DNA from 2 places in the Buttiauxella sp. AC038 genome. Region 2 is predicted to be linked to the other one. Evidence: predicted binding sites of a transcription regulator. Region 2 holds the regulator's gene; the other holds the start of a gene.
What was found. Region 2 encodes PurR, which represses purine synthesis genes. Its sites were predicted from a motif close to CANGCAAACGTTTGCNTG; they were not measured.
Positions count from the first base shown of each region.

Region 1: the regulator PurR is predicted to act here: its motif matches at 4,311-4,328, upstream of glyA (serine hydroxymethyltransferase).

Region 1 covers NZ_CEEDCQ010000001.1:1,260,474-1,269,168, forward strand. Annotated here, with positions in the region: gene AC0IXI_RS06040 (sensor histidine kinase) at 1-221, shown strand, start outside; gene qseG (two-component system QseEF-associated lipoprotein QseG) at 225-944, shown strand; gene glrR (two-component system response regulator GlrR) at 941-2,278, shown strand; gene glnB (nitrogen regulatory protein P-II) at 2,351-2,689, shown strand; gene hmpA (NO-inducible flavohemoprotein) at 2,864-4,054, opposite strand; gene glyA (serine hydroxymethyltransferase) at 4,446-5,699, shown strand; gene AC0IXI_RS06070 (hypothetical protein) at 5,757-5,930, opposite strand; gene AC0IXI_RS06075 (ROK family protein) at 5,987-7,183, opposite strand; gene AC0IXI_RS06080 (DUF5107 domain-containing protein) at 7,299-8,695, shown strand, end outside.
Region 2 covers NZ_CEEDCQ010000001.1:2,270,214-2,278,908, forward strand. Annotated here, with positions in the region: gene AC0IXI_RS10790 (PTS sugar transporter subunit IIC) at 1-521, opposite strand, end outside; gene cfa (cyclopropane fatty acyl phospholipid synthase) at 728-1,876, opposite strand; gene punC (purine nucleoside transporter PunC) at 2,172-3,365, opposite strand; gene punR (DNA-binding transcriptional activator PunR) at 3,481-4,392, shown strand; gene purR (HTH-type transcriptional repressor PurR) at 4,413-5,438, opposite strand; gene cydH (cytochrome bd-I oxidase subunit CydH) at 5,734-5,823, shown strand; gene sodB (superoxide dismutase [Fe]) at 5,876-6,457, opposite strand; gene AC0IXI_RS10825 (C40 family peptidase) at 6,650-7,498, opposite strand; gene AC0IXI_RS10830 (Grx4 family monothiol glutaredoxin) at 7,861-8,205, shown strand; gene rnt (ribonuclease T) at 8,219-8,695, opposite strand, start outside.

The DNA of each region.
Region 1 (8,695 bases), 1.0 Mb from region 2:
ACACAGGCGACCCCATTCCGTCCGCGGAGCGAGAGATGATCTTTGAACCTTTTTATCAGGGAAGCCATCAGCGTAAAGGTGCAGTTAAAGGTAGCGGCCTGGGATTGAGTATCGCCCAGGATTGTATCCGTCGTATGCATGGCGAATTGCACCTGATTGATGATGAAACGGCAGATGTCAGCTTCCGAATCGAGTTACCTGTCTTTCCCGAGAACAAATAAAAAATGAAAGCGACTATTTTTCACGTGTTGCGTAACGGCTTAATCCCATGCCTACGCAGCCCAGTTTCAATTCGCCCGCTGTCCGCATTACTTGTGCCATTACTACTGGCGAGCTGTGTTCAGAGTACTGTGCCAAAAGATGTTAAACATCCACAACTGGCAGAAGAGCCGGAACAGCAACTGGCCGATTACTTGTCTACGGATTGTGAGGATATCTGGCAAAATCAGAGCCACGACTCAATGAGTAACCCTCTGTATTGGCTTCGGGCGATGGACTGCGCAGAACGTTTAGCGCCGATTCAGGCGCGAGCTGAAGCACGCCGCTGGCCATCTGATAGTTGGCCCGACACGTTCAAAAGAGGGATTTTGTTGGCGAATGCCAAAATTAGCCCAACCGAGCGCCGCCGTTACATGGTTAAGCTGGATGCGATGACGACAGAAGTGCCTTCACAGGTGCGCTCGTTATTCCAGGTGTGGCGTGATGGGCAAGCGTCGTTACTGGCGCTGTCAGATGAACGTACCCGCTACAGCAAATTACAACAGTCGTCAGACAACGAGCTGGATACGTTGCGTGAACAACAGCAACGCCTCAGAGGCCAGCTAAGCCTGACGACTCGCAAACTAGAAAACCTGACGGACATCGAACGCCAGCTTTCCAGCCGCAAACCTGCCGGTGCCGAATTGCCGGACAATACCAAACCCGCGCAGGAGGCGAAACCATGACGCAACGTAAACCCGCCAGATTACTGCTGGTTGATGACGATCCGGGCCTGCTTAAACTTCTCGGTATGCGCCTGACCAGTGAAGGTTATACCGTTTCCACTGCGGAAAGTGGTGCTGAAGGGTTGCGTCTCCTGGGGCGAGAAAAAATCGACTTAGTGATTAGCGACCTGCGGATGGATGAGATGGATGGCATGGCGCTATTTGCCGAAATCCAGAAAGCACAACCGGGAATGCCGGTTATCATTCTTACCGCTCACGGTTCTATTCCTGATGCCGTGGCTGCAACACAGCAGGGCGTGTTTAGTTTCTTGACGAAACCGGTTGATAAAGATGCGCTCTACAAGGCGATTGACGATGCTCTCGAGCATACAGTCACTGCCGGTGATGATATGTGGCGCGACACTATTGTTACACGCAGCCCGACGATGCTGCGCTTGTTGGATCAGGCGCGCATGGTGGCCCAGTCGGATGTCAGCGTGCTGATTAACGGGCAAAGCGGAACCGGCAAAGAGATCCTTGCGCAGGCCATTCACAACGCCAGTCCGCGCAGCAAGAAGGCATTTATCGCTATTAACTGTGGAGCATTACCAGAACAGTTGCTGGAATCTGAACTGTTTGGCCATTCGCGTGGTGCCTTTACCGGTGCAGTCAGCAGCAGAGAAGGGCTGTTCCAGGCCGCAGAAGGTGGCACGTTATTCCTTGATGAAATTGGCGATATGCCGATTCCCTTGCAGGTCAAATTACTGCGTGTGTTGCAGGAGCGCAAAGTGCGCCCGTTGGGCAGCAACCGTGATCTCGATATTGATGTGCGCATTCTCTCTGCCACCCACCGCGACTTACCTAAAGCGATGGAGCGTGGCGAGTTCCGTGAAGACTTGTTCTACCGCCTGAATGTAGTGAGCCTGAAAATCCCTGCCCTGCAAGAACGCGCGGAAGATGTGCCTTTGCTGGCAAATCATTTATTGCGCCAGTCTGCCGATCGCCATAAGCCGTTTGTGCGCAGTTTTTCGACCGACGCCATGAAGCGCCTGATGGCGGCAAGTTGGCCTGGCAACGTGCGCCAGTTGGTTAACGTGATTGAACAGTGCGTAGCTTTGACATCCGCTCCCGTTATCAGCGAAGCGCTGGTTCAGCAGGCTCTGGAGGGCGAGAATACTGCGCTGCCTACTTTTGTTGAAGCACGTAACCAGTTCGAGCTGAACTATCTGCGAAAATTGCTGCAAATGACCAAAGGTAATGTTACCCAGGCCGCGCGCGTAGCGGGGCGTAACCGTACTGAATTCTACAAATTACTCTCAAGGCATGAACTCGATGCCAATGACTTTAAAGAGTAGTTTGTGGTAATTTGAAACCACGATTACTGTAACCAGGCAGCACACTTGAGTTGTGCGGGAACCGGAAATACCATGAAAAAAATTGATGCGATTATTAAACCGTTCAAACTGGATGACGTGCGCGAAGCGCTGGCAGAAGTTGGCATCACCGGCATGACGGTAACTGAAGTTAAAGGTTTTGGTCGTCAGAAAGGGCACACCGAGCTGTACCGTGGTGCCGAGTACATGGTGGATTTCCTGCCAAAAGTAAAAATTGAAATTGTCGTCACAGACGACATCGTTGATACCTGTGTGGACACCATTATTCGCACTGCGCAAACTGGTAAAATCGGCGATGGTAAAATCTTTGTCTTTGATGTGGCACGTGTGGTGCGTATCCGTACTGGCGAAGAAGACGACGCCGCGATTTAACTGGCCTTTATGGCGGGAGTTAAATTGATATTACTCGCCATTTTCAATACTCAAAATAATTCGAGTCGCAGGAAGGCGGCCAGGCCGCAAGTCCCCAGGAGCATAGATAACTATGTGACTGGGGCGAACGGGTGCAGCCAACGCACCTGCAACTCGAAGTATGAAGAGTAAAAATCACATCACTTTATGCGGGCCAAAACACTCATAATTAATTCGGTCCTGCCCTATGCCTAGCTTCACCAACTGCTCCGCCGCAAAACGCATAAAACTCACCGGGCCGCACAGATAAAACTGCATATCTGGTGCACTGATTTTGCTTTCCAGGGTCAGTAAATCCATCAAACCTTCGCTATCAAATTTTGCCTGTGCACGGCAACGTTCGGATGGCGTGCGATACCATACGTGGCGCTCAAAGCCTGGCAACTGTTCACCCAGATGATTCACTTCATCCGCAAATGCATGTACGTCACCATGTTCAGCCGCATGGAACCAGTTCACCTGCGCGCTATGGTCATTTTTCGCCAGTGTATCGAGCATTGCCAGCATCGGCGTTTGGCCAACACCTGCAGAAATCAACGTAACTGGCGTTTGCCCGTTCACGTCCATAAAGAAATCACCCGCCGGAGCCGCCAGATGCAGTTCATCACCCACCTGCGCGTGGTTGTGTAACCAACTTGAAACCTGTCCCAAATCTTCGCGTTTCACCGCAATGCGATAGCTTTTGCCATCTGGCTTGCGGGTCAATGAATATTGGCGAATCTCCTGATGCGGGAAACCTTCAGGTTTCAGCCATACGCCAAGATACTGGCCTGGTTGATAATCCGCGACTGGTTTACCATCCAGCGGTTCAAATTCAAAGCTGGTGATAAGTGAGCTCTGCGGCTCTTTTGCCACAATGCGGAAGGCGCGAGTGCCTTCCCAACCGCCATTTTTCGCCGCGTTTTGCTGGTAGATTTCCGCTTCACGATTGATAAACACGCCTGCCAGCACGCCATACGCTTTGCCCCACGCATCCAATACTTCCTGGCCCGGGCTGAACATTTCATCCAGCGTTGCTAACAGGTGACCGCCGACGATGTCGTACTGTTCCGGTTTGATCTGGAAGCTGGTGTGTTTCTGCGCGATTTTTTCTACCGCTGGCAGTAACACCGCCAGATTTTCAATATTAGCCGCGTATGCACAGATGGCATTGAACAGCGCTTCACGCTGATCGCCATTGCGCTGGTTGCTCATATTGAAGATTTCTTTCAGCTCAGGATTATGGCTGAACATGCGATCGTAAAAGTGAGCGGTAAGTTTTGGGCCGGTTGCGGCAAGCAGGGGAATGGTGGATTTCACAACAGCGATGGTTTGTGCGTCAAGCATGGTATGGCTCCTTTTATACCCGTCATATTTCAAGCCGCAGGGGTGATAGATGCAACTCGAATTATTTAGGGTTTTCTAATTGATGTATTTTAAATGCATCTTATAAAATTATCGGATTAAAAAAAGCACTACATTGTAAATGGATACTTACTGAGTCGATTCGGCTCACAGAACGTGAAATTTCTGCATGTTGATGATGAATTAATATCCGCAGAAATAGCTTGCCACTTTTGGCTTCAAACCCTTGCAGGACGCCGAGCCAATCGTTTGCGTAAAAACCTCTGTCAAGACCTATCACCTGATACCAATTCGGTTTACACTGTTGCCCGTTGTTTGAGAGAGCCCTCAAAGCTGTTCGAATTTTTACTGTTAGCTGAGTCTGGAGATGCGAATGTTAAAACGTGAAATGAACATTGCCGATTACGATGCCGATTTATGGCAGGCCATGGAGCAAGAAAAAGTACGTCAGGAAGAGCACATTGAACTGATCGCCTCCGAAAACTACACCAGCCCGCGCGTGATGCAGGCTCAGGGTTCTCAGTTAACTAACAAATACGCTGAAGGTTACCCAGGCAAACGTTACTACGGCGGCTGCGAATACGTTGATGTCGTTGAACAACTGGCTATCGACCGTGCAAAAGAGCTGTTCGGCGCTGATTACGCTAACGTGCAACCGCACTCCGGTTCACAAGCTAACTTCGCGGTATACACCACTTTGCTGGAACCAGGCGACACCGTTCTGGGTATGAACCTGGCACATGGCGGCCACCTGACTCACGGCTCCCCGGTAAACTTCTCCGGCAAGCTGTACAACATCGTTCCTTATGGTATCGATGAAACCGGTCATATCGACTACGCAGACCTGGAAAAACAAGCTAAAGCCCATAAGCCGAAAATGATCATCGGTGGCTTCTCTGCTTATTCAGGCGTGGTTGACTGGGCAAAAATGCGTGAAATCGCAGACATGGTTGATGCGAAACTGTTCGTGGACATGGCACACGTTGCTGGCCTGATTGCTGCGGGCGTTTACCCGAACCCGGTTCCACATGCACACGTTGTGACAACCACTACGCACAAAACTTTGGCAGGCCCACGCGGTGGTTTAATCCTCGCGAACGGCGGCAGCGAAGAGCTGTATAAGAAACTGAACTCCGCTGTCTTCCCAGGCGCGCAGGGCGGCCCACTGATGCACGTCATCGCGGGTAAAGCTGTTGCACTGAAAGAAGCAATGGAACCTGAGTTCAAAACTTACCAGCAGCAAGTTGCTAAGAATGCAAAAGCAATGGTTTCTGTGTTCCTGGACCGTGGTTACAAAGTGGTTTCTGGCGGTACTGACAACCACCTGTTCTTGCTGGATCTGGTTGATAAAAACCTGACCGGTAAAGAAGCTGATGCTGCATTGGGTCGCGCGAATATCACCGTGAACAAAAACAGCGTGCCAAACGATCCGAAGAGCCCATTTGTGACTTCTGGTATCCGTATCGGTACTCCAGCGGTGACTCGCCGTGGCTTCAATGAAGCAGACGTTCGCGAACTGGCTGGCTGGATGTGTGATGTGTTAGATAGCATCAACGACGAAGCGGTTATCGAACGCACCAAGCAAAAAGTTCTGGATATCTGCGCCCGCTTGCCGGTTTACGCATAATTTCCGCTACGTAAGTCACTAAAGCCCACGTTATGTGGGCTTTGTTGTTTTTGATGGCTAATGTTGATCGCGCGTGATTAAACTGCAGTTCTTCGCAGTGGCTACGGTATCGCTGCTCTGAGTTGCCTGAATACAGGCATCCATTGGCGATAAGGGGGGCGGGGTATTAACCGTCTGGGCTGCACAACCTGCCAATAACAGCCCGAAAATAATCACACCTGCTTTATGCATAATTTCACTCCTTGCCAGATGTTGACTGGGATATCCGGGGAATATTTCCTCACGGCTTATTCTTTACCCAGCGTGGCTTCCACATACAAATAACCAATTCCCATCACTTGCTGTGGCCGCGAAAGCTTGCCGAAACTAATTTGTGTCGCATTAATCTTTAGCGCATCGCCATGGTCAAACGGATTAAACCCAATCTGCCGATTGATGGTTGCCAGCCAGTCCTCGCCAAATCCACAGCTTCTACCATAAAACAAAATATTGTTAATATTTAATATATTAAGGAAATTATACAAACTCAGCCCAATGGCATTAGCGGCACTTTCTACCCAGCTACGAACTTGTTCATCGCCACTATGCCAGGCTGAAATAAGCTGTGCGGAGGTGACATTTTCCGGGTCTTGTCGTGCCGAACCAGGTTGCGATTTTAACCAGATACGCGCCTGTTTTTTTAACGCTGAAAGCGATGCGACGGTTTCCAGACAGCCGTAGCGCCCGCAGTCACAGGCCATGCCATCAGGGTTCACAATGGTGTGGCCGATTTGCCCACTGCCATACAAACTGCCGCGATAAATCTGCCCGTTGATGACAAACGATGAACCAATCCCGTAATCCACATTTATCACGCAGAAATCCTGGCGGTTTGCCGGGTTTTGCCATTTTTCTGCCAGCGCCAGCATCACACAGTCGTTATCGACTCTTACCGTTACACCAAGCTTTTCCTCCAGCAGATATTTAATTTCTACCGGCTCACGCCACGGAGCCTGCGGCATGGTTTGCGAAACGCCTGTCACAGGATCGACTTGCCCATGAATAGCCAGAGCGAGATTGATGACTTTTTTCGGCCAGATTTTGCGTTGATTACGCCAGATGTTCTCAATAGCGGCCAGTAATACCTGCGGTGTGGCGGCGTTCACATGGATACGCTCAAATTCCCCTTGCGGTGAAAGTTGTGCGTCGCACAGTTGGCTTTCAATACTGGTGGGCGTGACATTCATGCAGAGAATGAAATCGCCATCAGGTGGAATTTGGTAACTGCCGCTGTTAATGCCTCGGTTACTGAGGTTTTCGCTGGAGTGGCTCAGTTTGCCATCGCTCACCAACTCCTCAAGGATCTTACTCACCGCTGGAATGGACAGCCCGGTGTACTGCGCAAACTGCGATTTGCTTAGCCGCTTATGCTGCCAAACCAGTTTCATAATCGTCTGGCGGTTAAGTTGGCGCACGCGTTGATTATTCAGCCCTGAATTATGCATTTCACTAAACCCCGTTAACTTTATTGTGTGAGCATTAAGCGCTCTAAGCCGTTATGAGTTCTCTACACTGCAAACATAACGTATTTCACTGTTGTTTGTTTACTGGAGAAGCGAAATGTACGGAGCCGTTAGCGTCTGGCAAGAGACGATTGCTTTACCCACCTGGACTACCGGTGCGGAAGACCCGAATCCTATGTTTCTGGAGAACCGTGTCTATCAGGGATCTTCAGGTGCTGTTTATCCTTACGGTGTTATTGACACACTTACTGGCAATCGCGAGATGCGTGATTACAACGCGGTGTGGATTGAGAACGACTTTATCCGCGTAATGTTATTGCCTGAGCTAGGAGGCCGTATTCATCGCGCCTACGACAAAGTGATGGAGCGCGACTTTGTTTACTACAACGAAGTGGTGAAACCAGCTTTGGTTGGACTGGTCGGGCCGTGGATTTCCGGTGGTATCGAATTTAACTGGCCGCAGCATCATCGCCCAACTACTTTCATGCCGGTAGATGTGACTTTCCAGAAACATGACAACGGTGCGCAAACCGTCTGGCTCGGTGAAGTTGAGCCAATGCGCGGCCTACAAGTGATGACCGGCTTTACGCTGTACCCGGAAAAGGCGCTGATTGAAATCACCGGGAAAGTATTCAATGGCAACGCTACACCGCGTCATTTCCTGTGGTGGGCGAACCCGGCGGTAAAAGGCGGTGATGATCACCAAAGCGTATTCCCACCGGATGTCACGGCGGTATTCGACCACGGTAAACGCGATGTTTCTGCCTTCCCGATTGCCCACGGTACTTACTACAAAGTTGATTATTCCGCAGGCGTGGATATCTCGCGCTACAAAAATATCCCGGTGCCAACCTCGTATATGGCGGATAAATCAGATTACGATTTTGTTGGCGCCTACCATCATGGCGAGCAGGGCGGTTTATTACATATTGCGGACCACCATGTTTCACCGGGTAAGAAACAATGGTCATGGGGGAACTGTGATTTCGGCCAGGCATGGGACCGTAATCTAACCGATGAAAATGGCCCGTATATTGAGTTGATGACCGGTGTGTTTACCGATAATCAGCCAGATTTCACCTGGATTGCCCCTTACGAAGAAAAAGTCTTCGTGCAGAACTTCCTGCCATACAGCCAGCTTGGCACTTTGCAAAACGCCAACACTCAGGCGGCAATAAAACTGGAACGCCACAACGGCGAGTTGCATCTCGGTGTATATGCGATTGCGCCGCTGCCTGATTTTACACTCGACATTGAAGCCGCAGGCCAAACACTCTGGAAATCAGCTCTTTCATTACAACCCGCGCAGGCGTCGCAGGAAAAATTCAGTAACCACTGGCCACAACGGTTGACGCTAAATCTGCGCGATCCGCAGGGCAATATCATTCTCAGTTATTGCGAACATATCCCTGAAGATTTACCTCTGCCGCAACCTGCTTGCGTGCCCGCCAAACCGCAAGACATCACGAATTGCGATGAATTGTATTTTATCGG
Region 2 (8,695 bases):
GGCACTTCTTTCGGCAAACGGATGGTGATGTTGTGGCGTTTTAATAACGCGTACATTTCACTGGCATAAATCGCCGTGATCAGCGCGGTGAAAATGCCCTGGCCGGAGAAGTACTGCGTTGAAATCTGCCCGTCTTTATACGGTGCGGCGACCAGTAAAAAGGCCATAAACGCCAGTAAGCCGGTCATTATCGGGTCGAGCTTATAGTGCTTCCCGAGGCTTGCGCCAATACCGACAGAAATAAAGAACGTCATCACACCCATGCTGAGGTTAAACGGCAGCATTAACTGTTCACGGTAGGTGAGAGAGAAATTCAGCCATGATCGCGCAAAAGTCCAACTGCTGTCTGGCGAGAATGGCGGGAAGATAAACACTAACAAGAAAGACCCGATGATCATAAACGGAAGGGCGGAGATAAAACCGTCGCGAATGGCGATGACATGGCGCTGAGAGCCCATTGCTCCTGCCATTGGCGTGACTTTTTGCTCAATCACATTGACCATTTTTTGGTACATGCTCATGGCGGTATCCTTGCTATTGTTTTTTGGAAAGTGGACTGATTGTGAAACAACATGGAAACCGGTTTCCAATGAATAAAGAGATAAGTGTTAACGGGATCAAACTCGTGAAGAAAGTAGCGCAGGAAACGTGAAGGGACTCACATTTTGTTAAGAAAATGCAACATGTTTGCAAGGATTGAATTTACCCCGGCGGAGCCGGGTGGAAATCAGTGCGGAACCCGTAAACCGTTTTCGACGCCACGAGTGAAGACGACTTGCCAGAGCTGGATATCACGTGCACGGAAGGCACCGGCACAAGCATTCAGATAATAACTAAACATGCGTTTGAATCGTTCTGAATAGTTATCTGCAATTTCCGGCCAAAAGTTATTGAAGCGTTCATGCCAGGCCATCAATGTTTTGTCATAGTCGGCGCCAAAATTGTGCCAATCTTCCATCACAAAATGACCTTCGCTGGCATCGGCAATCTGGCGCACTGATGGCAGGCAGCCATTAGGGAAAATGTACTTGTCTATCCATGGGTCAACACCGTTAAAGGTTTTATTCGAGCCAATGGTATGCAGCAGGAAAATACCGTCGGGTTTTAGGTTGCGGTCGGCAACATTAAAATAGGTGGCATAGTTTTTCGGCCCAACATGTTCGAACATGCCGACAGAAACAATGCGGTCGAATTGCATATCCAGTTCGCGATAGTCTTGCAGTGCAATATTAACGTTAAGCCCGCTACAACGCTCTTGCGCCAATTTTTGTTGTTCGGCGGAGATGGTTACACCATGAACGGCTACGCCGTAATTCCGGGCAGCAAATTCTGCCAGACCGCCCCAGCCGCAACCAATATCAAGTAGCGTCATTCCTGGCTCAAGATGCAGCTTATCGCAGATCATTTTAAGCTTGGCGTTTTGTGCATCACTTAGCGTAGTAGCGTCTTTCCAATAACCGCAGGAATATTGCATATGTTCATCAAGCATGCGGCTAAATAAGTCATTGCCCAAATCATAGTGTTCTTTACCGACTATCCACGCGCGTTTTTTGGATTGCAGATTAACTAAGCGCGCGGCGGCTACACGTAGCGTGTCTTTTAAATGGTGGGGGAGTTGCCGCTCAAGTCCGGCGCGAATGGCATTATGGAAAAAAATATCCAGTCGTTCGCAGTCCCACCAGCCGTCCATATAGCTTTCACCAAGACCCAGTGTACCCTCTTGCAGAACACGCTTAAAAAAATCGGGATGCTTAACCTGTATATCGAAGGGGCGTGGGCCATTAATTTCTACCCCTGCCCGCGTGAGCATATCGTTCACAATCCGATACCACGGGTTATTTCTTATTCTGACTTCTTCTATACACGATGAACTCATAGCTTCTCCATCACCAATGTGAAAGGAACCTTAAAACAGCGTAGACGCTATTTTGGGCATGTGAGAAATGTCACGGAAAATTCCGTGTGCCTGATATCCGACGTAGAACAGAGAAAGGGGGCTTGGCGCCCCAAAAACAGCTGTAAAACAAAAACGGGAGCCAAGAGGCTCCCGTTTTAATTTGATTATTATGGTGTTATTTGTTGAGCCGTTTATGAGTATAGGCTCGCTTAAGCGGTGATTCAATCACATATTCTTAGCAAGCTAATCATGTTGAGGCTGAGCAATTTTAATCTTAATGTGCATCCGATTCAGCCGGTTGCCAGACTTCGGCATTTTTACGACGCTGAAGCAGATAACCCAGCATGGCCAGAACAATTGTTACCAGCATGACACTGGTGGTAGTCAGCAGTGGTGTAGCGACCAACCACGACACCATCAAACTTGCCAGGAAGCACAGGCCCAATTGCAGCGTGTTTTGCAGCGCAGCGGCTTTACCTGTGGCTTGTGGGAAAGGCAACAGTGCAGAAGCAACAACGATTGGGTAAATCGCCCCGTTGGCAATCGCCATGATACAGAATGGGATGAGCAGCATGGTCAGGTTTGCGTGTCCACTTATCGATACCGCCCAGGTGCCGAAAACACTCAACGTATATAACGCAAGCAACCACGGCAGCATTTGCTTGCCTTGCCATTTTTGCAGTGCGCTACGGCAGCCATAACCACCAATCAGGAAGGCGATAGTTTGCGGCACATAGCTCAGGCCAATTGCCGCCGGGCTGTAACCCATATCGTTCAGAATAAACGGAGAACCGGTCAGCCAGGCAAAGAAGCTGGCAGAGCAAGCTGCGTAAATCAACACGTTGCCGCTATAAACACGAGAGCGCAGTAACGACATAAAGCTGACTTTATTGTCTTCTGTTTGCGGGTGATGCTGGGTACGTGGTTTCAGACGCAGAGTTGGGATCATCAGCACCAGGGTGATTGCAAACAGGGTGGCGAAGATCGCCTGCCAGTCGAAGTGCACCAAAATCCAGCTACCGAGCAGCGGTGCCAGTGCCGGAGACAAGCCAACCAGCGGCATAATCGTGGCGAAAATACGATTTGCGCGGTTTGCCGGGTAGTAATCGGTCACCAGTGCCTGCCAGCTTACTGCGGCAGAACAAACACCAACGGCCTGAACGAAGCGCAGCACCAGCAGAGCGGTGGCACTTTCTACCCACAACATTCCAATACAACCGACGGCGAACAGACTCAGACCGGCCAGCAAAACTGGTTTACGTCCGAAATGGTCTGACAGCGGCCCCCACATTAACTGGGCAAACGCAAAGCCCGCAAGGAACAGGCTCAGGCTCGCACTAACGGCGGAGGCATCGGTCTGTAAATCTTGCTGAATGGCAGCGAAAGCAGGCAGATACATGTCTGTGGCAAGGAAGCCCAGAACACTTAATCCAGCCAGCCAGATAAGAAATCCTTTTGATGGTTGCATAATTTTCTCTTGTTTTATCTTGCAGGTTGATCGCCGCGAGAGTGTACGGAGTGCAAATAGGCTTGTGAAACGCTAATATTTGTAGGTTGCATTCAAAAATTTTGTGAGCAGAGAAATGTGGTCAGAATATTCGCTGGAAGTGATAGATGCGGTAGCGCGCAATGGCAGCTTCAGTGGTGCAGCACAAGAGCTGCACCGCGTTCCGTCAGCTATCAGCTATACGGTACGGCAACTTGAAGATTGGTTAGCGGTTCCGTTATTCGAACGTCGCCATCGGGATGTTGAATTAACCCCCGCAGGCGTCTTTTTCCTGAAAGAAGGCCGCTCTGTTATCAAAAAAATGATGACGACACGGCAGCAGTGTCAACAGATCGCAAATGGATGGCGCGGGCACCTGGCTATCGCAGTTGATAACATCGTTAAACCTGAACGAACGCGTCAGTTGGTGTTGGATTTTTATCGTCATTTTCCGGATATCGAACTGCGTATATTCCAGGAAGTGTTTAACGGCGTGTGGGATGCGCTGGCTGATGGGCGAGTTGAAGTCGCGATTGGTGCGACACAAGCTATTCCTGTCGGGGGGCGTTATGCGTTCCGCGATATGGGGACGTTGAGTTGGCGCTGTGTGGTGTCATCAAATCACCCACTGGCACAGCAGGGCGGAACCTTAAGTGATGATGATCTGCGAGCCTGGCCGTCGTTAGTACTGGAAGATACCTCCCGTTCGCTACCGAAGCGTATTACCTGGCTTTTGGATAACCAGCGTCGAGTTGTGGTTCCAGACTGGGAATCTGGCTCTGATTGTCTTAGCGCGGGTTTATGTATTGGTATGGTGCCATTGCATATAGCAAAGCCGTGGTTGGCTTCAGGGCAGTGGAGTGAGCTGACGCTCGATAACCCGTTCCCGGACGCGGCATGTTGCCTGACATGGCGGCAAAATGATGCTTCGCCAGCTCTGGCCTGGCTGCTGGAGTATTTAGGGGATAGCGAGACGATGAATCAGGAGTGGTTGCAAGAGCCTGCTTAGGCAGGCTCCTTTGACTGTTTTTAGCGGCGGTAATCGCGGAATGGGCCATCTGCCACTGAACGGCGTTCAATCAGGCGCGGATGTACTTCAATTGATTGCGACTCTTCGCGTTTATTGACGATTCTATCCAGCAGCATATTGAAAGCTGTTTCACCCAGCGAGTCCTTCGGCTGGTGAATGGTGGTCAATGCCGGTGTGAAATAACGAGCGTTACGCACGTTGTCATAACCGATAATGGAAATATCCTGCGGTACGCGTAAACCCATTTCATCAGCAGCACAAATTGCGCCCATCGCCATAATGTCGCCGCCGCAGAATACTGCGGTAGGGCGCTGAGACTGACCGATAATCTGCTGCATGGCGCGGTAGCCTGACTCAGGTTCAAAGTCACCTTGCACAATCCAGTTCTCAGGAATAGCGATCCCAGCTTCTTCCAGCGCCTTCATAAAACCAGCATGGCGGCCGCCACCGGTATTACGCTCCATTTGGCCAGGGATTGCACCAATTTCGCGGTGACCACGTTCAATCAAATAACGTCCAGCCAGATAGCCACCGTGGAAGGCATTATCGACAACGGAGTCGGTGAAATCTGCGCGGGCTTCGCCCCAGTCCATCACAACCATTGGGATGTGACGATACTCTTCAAGCATAGTCAGTAATGATTCCGGATATTCAGAGCACATCACCAGCAGCCCATCGACGCGCTTTTGCGCCATCATGGATAAATAGGCGCGCTGTTTTTCGAAATTATTGTGCGCATTACCCAAAATCAGGGTGTAGCCTTTTTCAAAGCAGCTATTTTCGACAGCTTCGATTATCTCGGCAAAATAGGGTGCTTCGCTAGAAGTAGCTAGCAAACCAATCGTTTTGGTGTGATTAACTTTCAAGCTACGCGCGACGGCGCTCGGCGAATAGTGCAATTGTTTGATTGCCGCCCAGACCGCGTTACGTGTTTCTTCCGCCACAAAACGGGTCTTGTTAATCACATGTGATACGGTTGTAGTGGAAACGTTTGCGAGCTTCGCTACGTCCTTGATTGTCGCCATTAAATTTCACTCCGGGCCATATCGTAAACCCCTGATAACCAATGTGTTAAACGTTTGCGTACGCCAACTCCTGAGGCAACGTTAAGGTTGCAGGTATGCCGGGATTGCGACATAAAACGGGAGGAGGGCGTTGAATAGATGGTACGCAATAAATTAGCGTGGGATTTTGGCCTATCCAGGAGAAAAGTGAAAGAGGGAAAAGCGATATCAGGTTAAAACCAGGGGGATTTTTATGTCTGATTGTGGGAAAATCAAGCCGACACACCGATTGTAGGGTAATAAAAGGAGTTTGCTAATGAGTACCGATCTGAAATTTTCAATCATGACCACGGTTGTTGTTTTGGCACTGATTGTGTGTGGCGCGTTAACCGCCGTACTGCACTGATACATCGCTCTGATTAAAATGGGCCGCAATCGCGGCCCATATATTTTAGGTTTTATGCTGCCAGATTCTTAGCAACAAACTCCCAGTTCACCAACGCCCAGAAATGCTCAAGATAGCCAGCACGAGCATTGCGGTAGTCGATGTAGTACGCATGTTCCCACACATCCACAGTCAATAACGGTGTTGCCGCTGTTGTTAGTGGGGTACCCGCGTTTGAGGTAGAGACAATCGCCAGAGCGCCATCTTCTTGTTTGACAAGCCAGGTCCAGCCAGCGCCAAAGTTTTTAATAGCTGCATCAGTGAACTGCTGTTTAAACTCAGCAAAGCTACCAAACGACTTATTAATGGCTTCCAGAAGCTCTCCAGTTGGTTCACCGCCAGCATTTGGTGCCAGGCAATTCCAGTAGAAGGTGTGGTTCCAAACCTGTGCTGCGTTGTTAAACACGCCGCCTTCGGAAGTACGAACGATCTCTTCGAGATTTTTACCTTCAAACGCAGTGCCCTTAACCAGATTGTTCAGGTTAGTGACATAGGTTTGATGGTGTTTACCGTAATGGTATTCCAGAGTTTCGGCGGAGATATGCGGTGCTAAAGCATCTTTTGCATATGGTAGTGCAGGTAGTTCGAACGACATTGCTGACTCCTTATTACCCTTCATACTTCGAGCTGCATCTTTGTTGGCTGCGATGCAACTCGAATTATTTTGGGTATCTATTGTTAAACATCACTTTTAGTGCGGGTTTAGGGTAACAAATTGAAAGGATAAGCAAAAGAGGGAACTCACCTGCCCAAGGAAGGGCAGGCGCAGGTTTTCGATAAATAGAGTTTAACGAATTGTTTTAGGGGTCATAACGCGTTTGGCACCGACATAGTGGCGCTGCCAGTAGTCTTCGCTTAGTGAGGTTATCTGGATATCTTGTCCGGTACGCGGTGACTGAATAAATTTACCGTTGCCCACGTACACGCCAACATGGTCAGCGGTGCCCCGACCTTGGGTGCGGAAGAAGACCAAATCACCAGTTTCAAGCTCCCCACGATCTACAGATGAGGCATCACGCAGGTGATACATCTCGTTAGCGGTACGAGGAATACGGAACTTCACTAAATCTTTGTATGCGTAGTAAACCAGACCGCTGCAATCGAAACCGGTAACCGGCGAGGTGCCACCCCAACGATACGGTTTGCCTATCTGGCCCATCAATTTGTTCATTGCCGTTTTTTGTGCTTTTTGCACACGGACTTTATGCGCCGCAGCAATCGTCGTTGGCTGCTCTGATTTAACTTTTACACAATGCGCTTTATGGCCTTTACGCGGCTTGCTGCATTTTTCGGTGAAAGTAACAGGCTGGACTTTTGCGAGCTTAGAGGTTTTATTGCGGGAGTTTTTTGCAAGATTCTTTGTTTTAGCGCTGCTGGCATTTTGGGCGGTTTTACTTTTTGCGGCAGTTGTTTCTTTTTTCTTGCTGGCTGTTTTGACTGAGGTGGTGCTTTTTTTGCTGGTGGTAGTGGTTTTACTCTTACTGCTTTTTTCTGTGCTCTTCGTTGTGCTTTTAACAACGTGCGCTTTTTGCGCAGCCACGGGACGAGCGTGCTCAGACGCATGCGTCAATGGTGTATACGGCAAGGTAAATAGCAGAGCACAGAGCGTGATAGAAATTTTTGTTATCCGCGCCACTCGACAATCCCCTGGTGAAAATGAATGCATGAGAAAAACCATCATGCCCGTGTATGATTTTGCGAAACCCGCCGATTCTAATCTATTAAGCACGATAAAGTTAATAACCTTTTACTATTCGTCTTGCTGTTTCGTTACCGGACGCAAAAAAATTAACCAAACTAATGGTTGCAAGGCTATTTATTGATCAGGCTTAGGGTCATTTGCTGATTTTCAGTGGCGGGAAAAGTGTTATTCTTGATACATGTTGTCCCTCCATCGCGTATGACAGAAAAGCCCTATAAAAAATGGTGTTTTCTGGAGAGGGCGTCAATCGCTACAATGGCAGACTAATGCCAGCACTTGGTTTGAGGAAGCAAGCAATGAGCACTATTGAAAAAATCCAACAACAGATTACTGAGAACCCAATTCTTCTTTATATGAAAGGTTCTCCGAAACTGCCTAGCTGTGGCTTCTCCGCCCAGGCTGTGCAGGCGCTATCCGCTTGTGGTGAGCGTTTCGCGTACGTTGATATTTTACAGAATCCAGACATCCGTGCTGAGCTGCCAAAATACGCTAACTGGCCTACTTTCCCGCAGCTGTGGGTTGATGGTGAATTGGTTGGCGGCTGCGACATCATTATTGAGATGTATCAGCGTGGCGAGTTGCAGGCACTGATTAAAGAATCTGCTGCCAAGCATAAATCTGAAGAGCCAGACGCAGAGTAATTTGCAACTGGAGTCAGACCTGGAGTGAAATAAAAAGCGACCTGTTAAGGTCGCTTTTTTTATGCTTCGGATTCTGGCTCAGCCGGTAAGGGAGTGGCCAGCCACCGAGTCGTTTCCAACGGTTAACGATTTCGCAAAAAAGCTCGGCGGTTTGCTCAGTATCATATAGAGCCGAGTGCGCCTGGCTGCTGTCAAATGGCATACCAGCGGCAATACACGCTTTAGCGAGTACCGTCTGGCCGAGAGCCAACCCGCTAAGTGCAGCAGTGTCAAAGGTCACAAATGGATGGAACGGGTTACGTTTTAAAGAAGCACGTTCTGCCGCTGCCATCATAAAGCTGTGATCGAATGTCGCATTATGCGCGACCATGATCGCGCGGTTACAACCGCTGTCTTTAATGCCTTTGCGCACCATTTTAAAAATGGCGTGCAGCGCGTCATATTCACTCACTGCACCACGCAACGGGTTATGCGGGTCGATACCATTAAA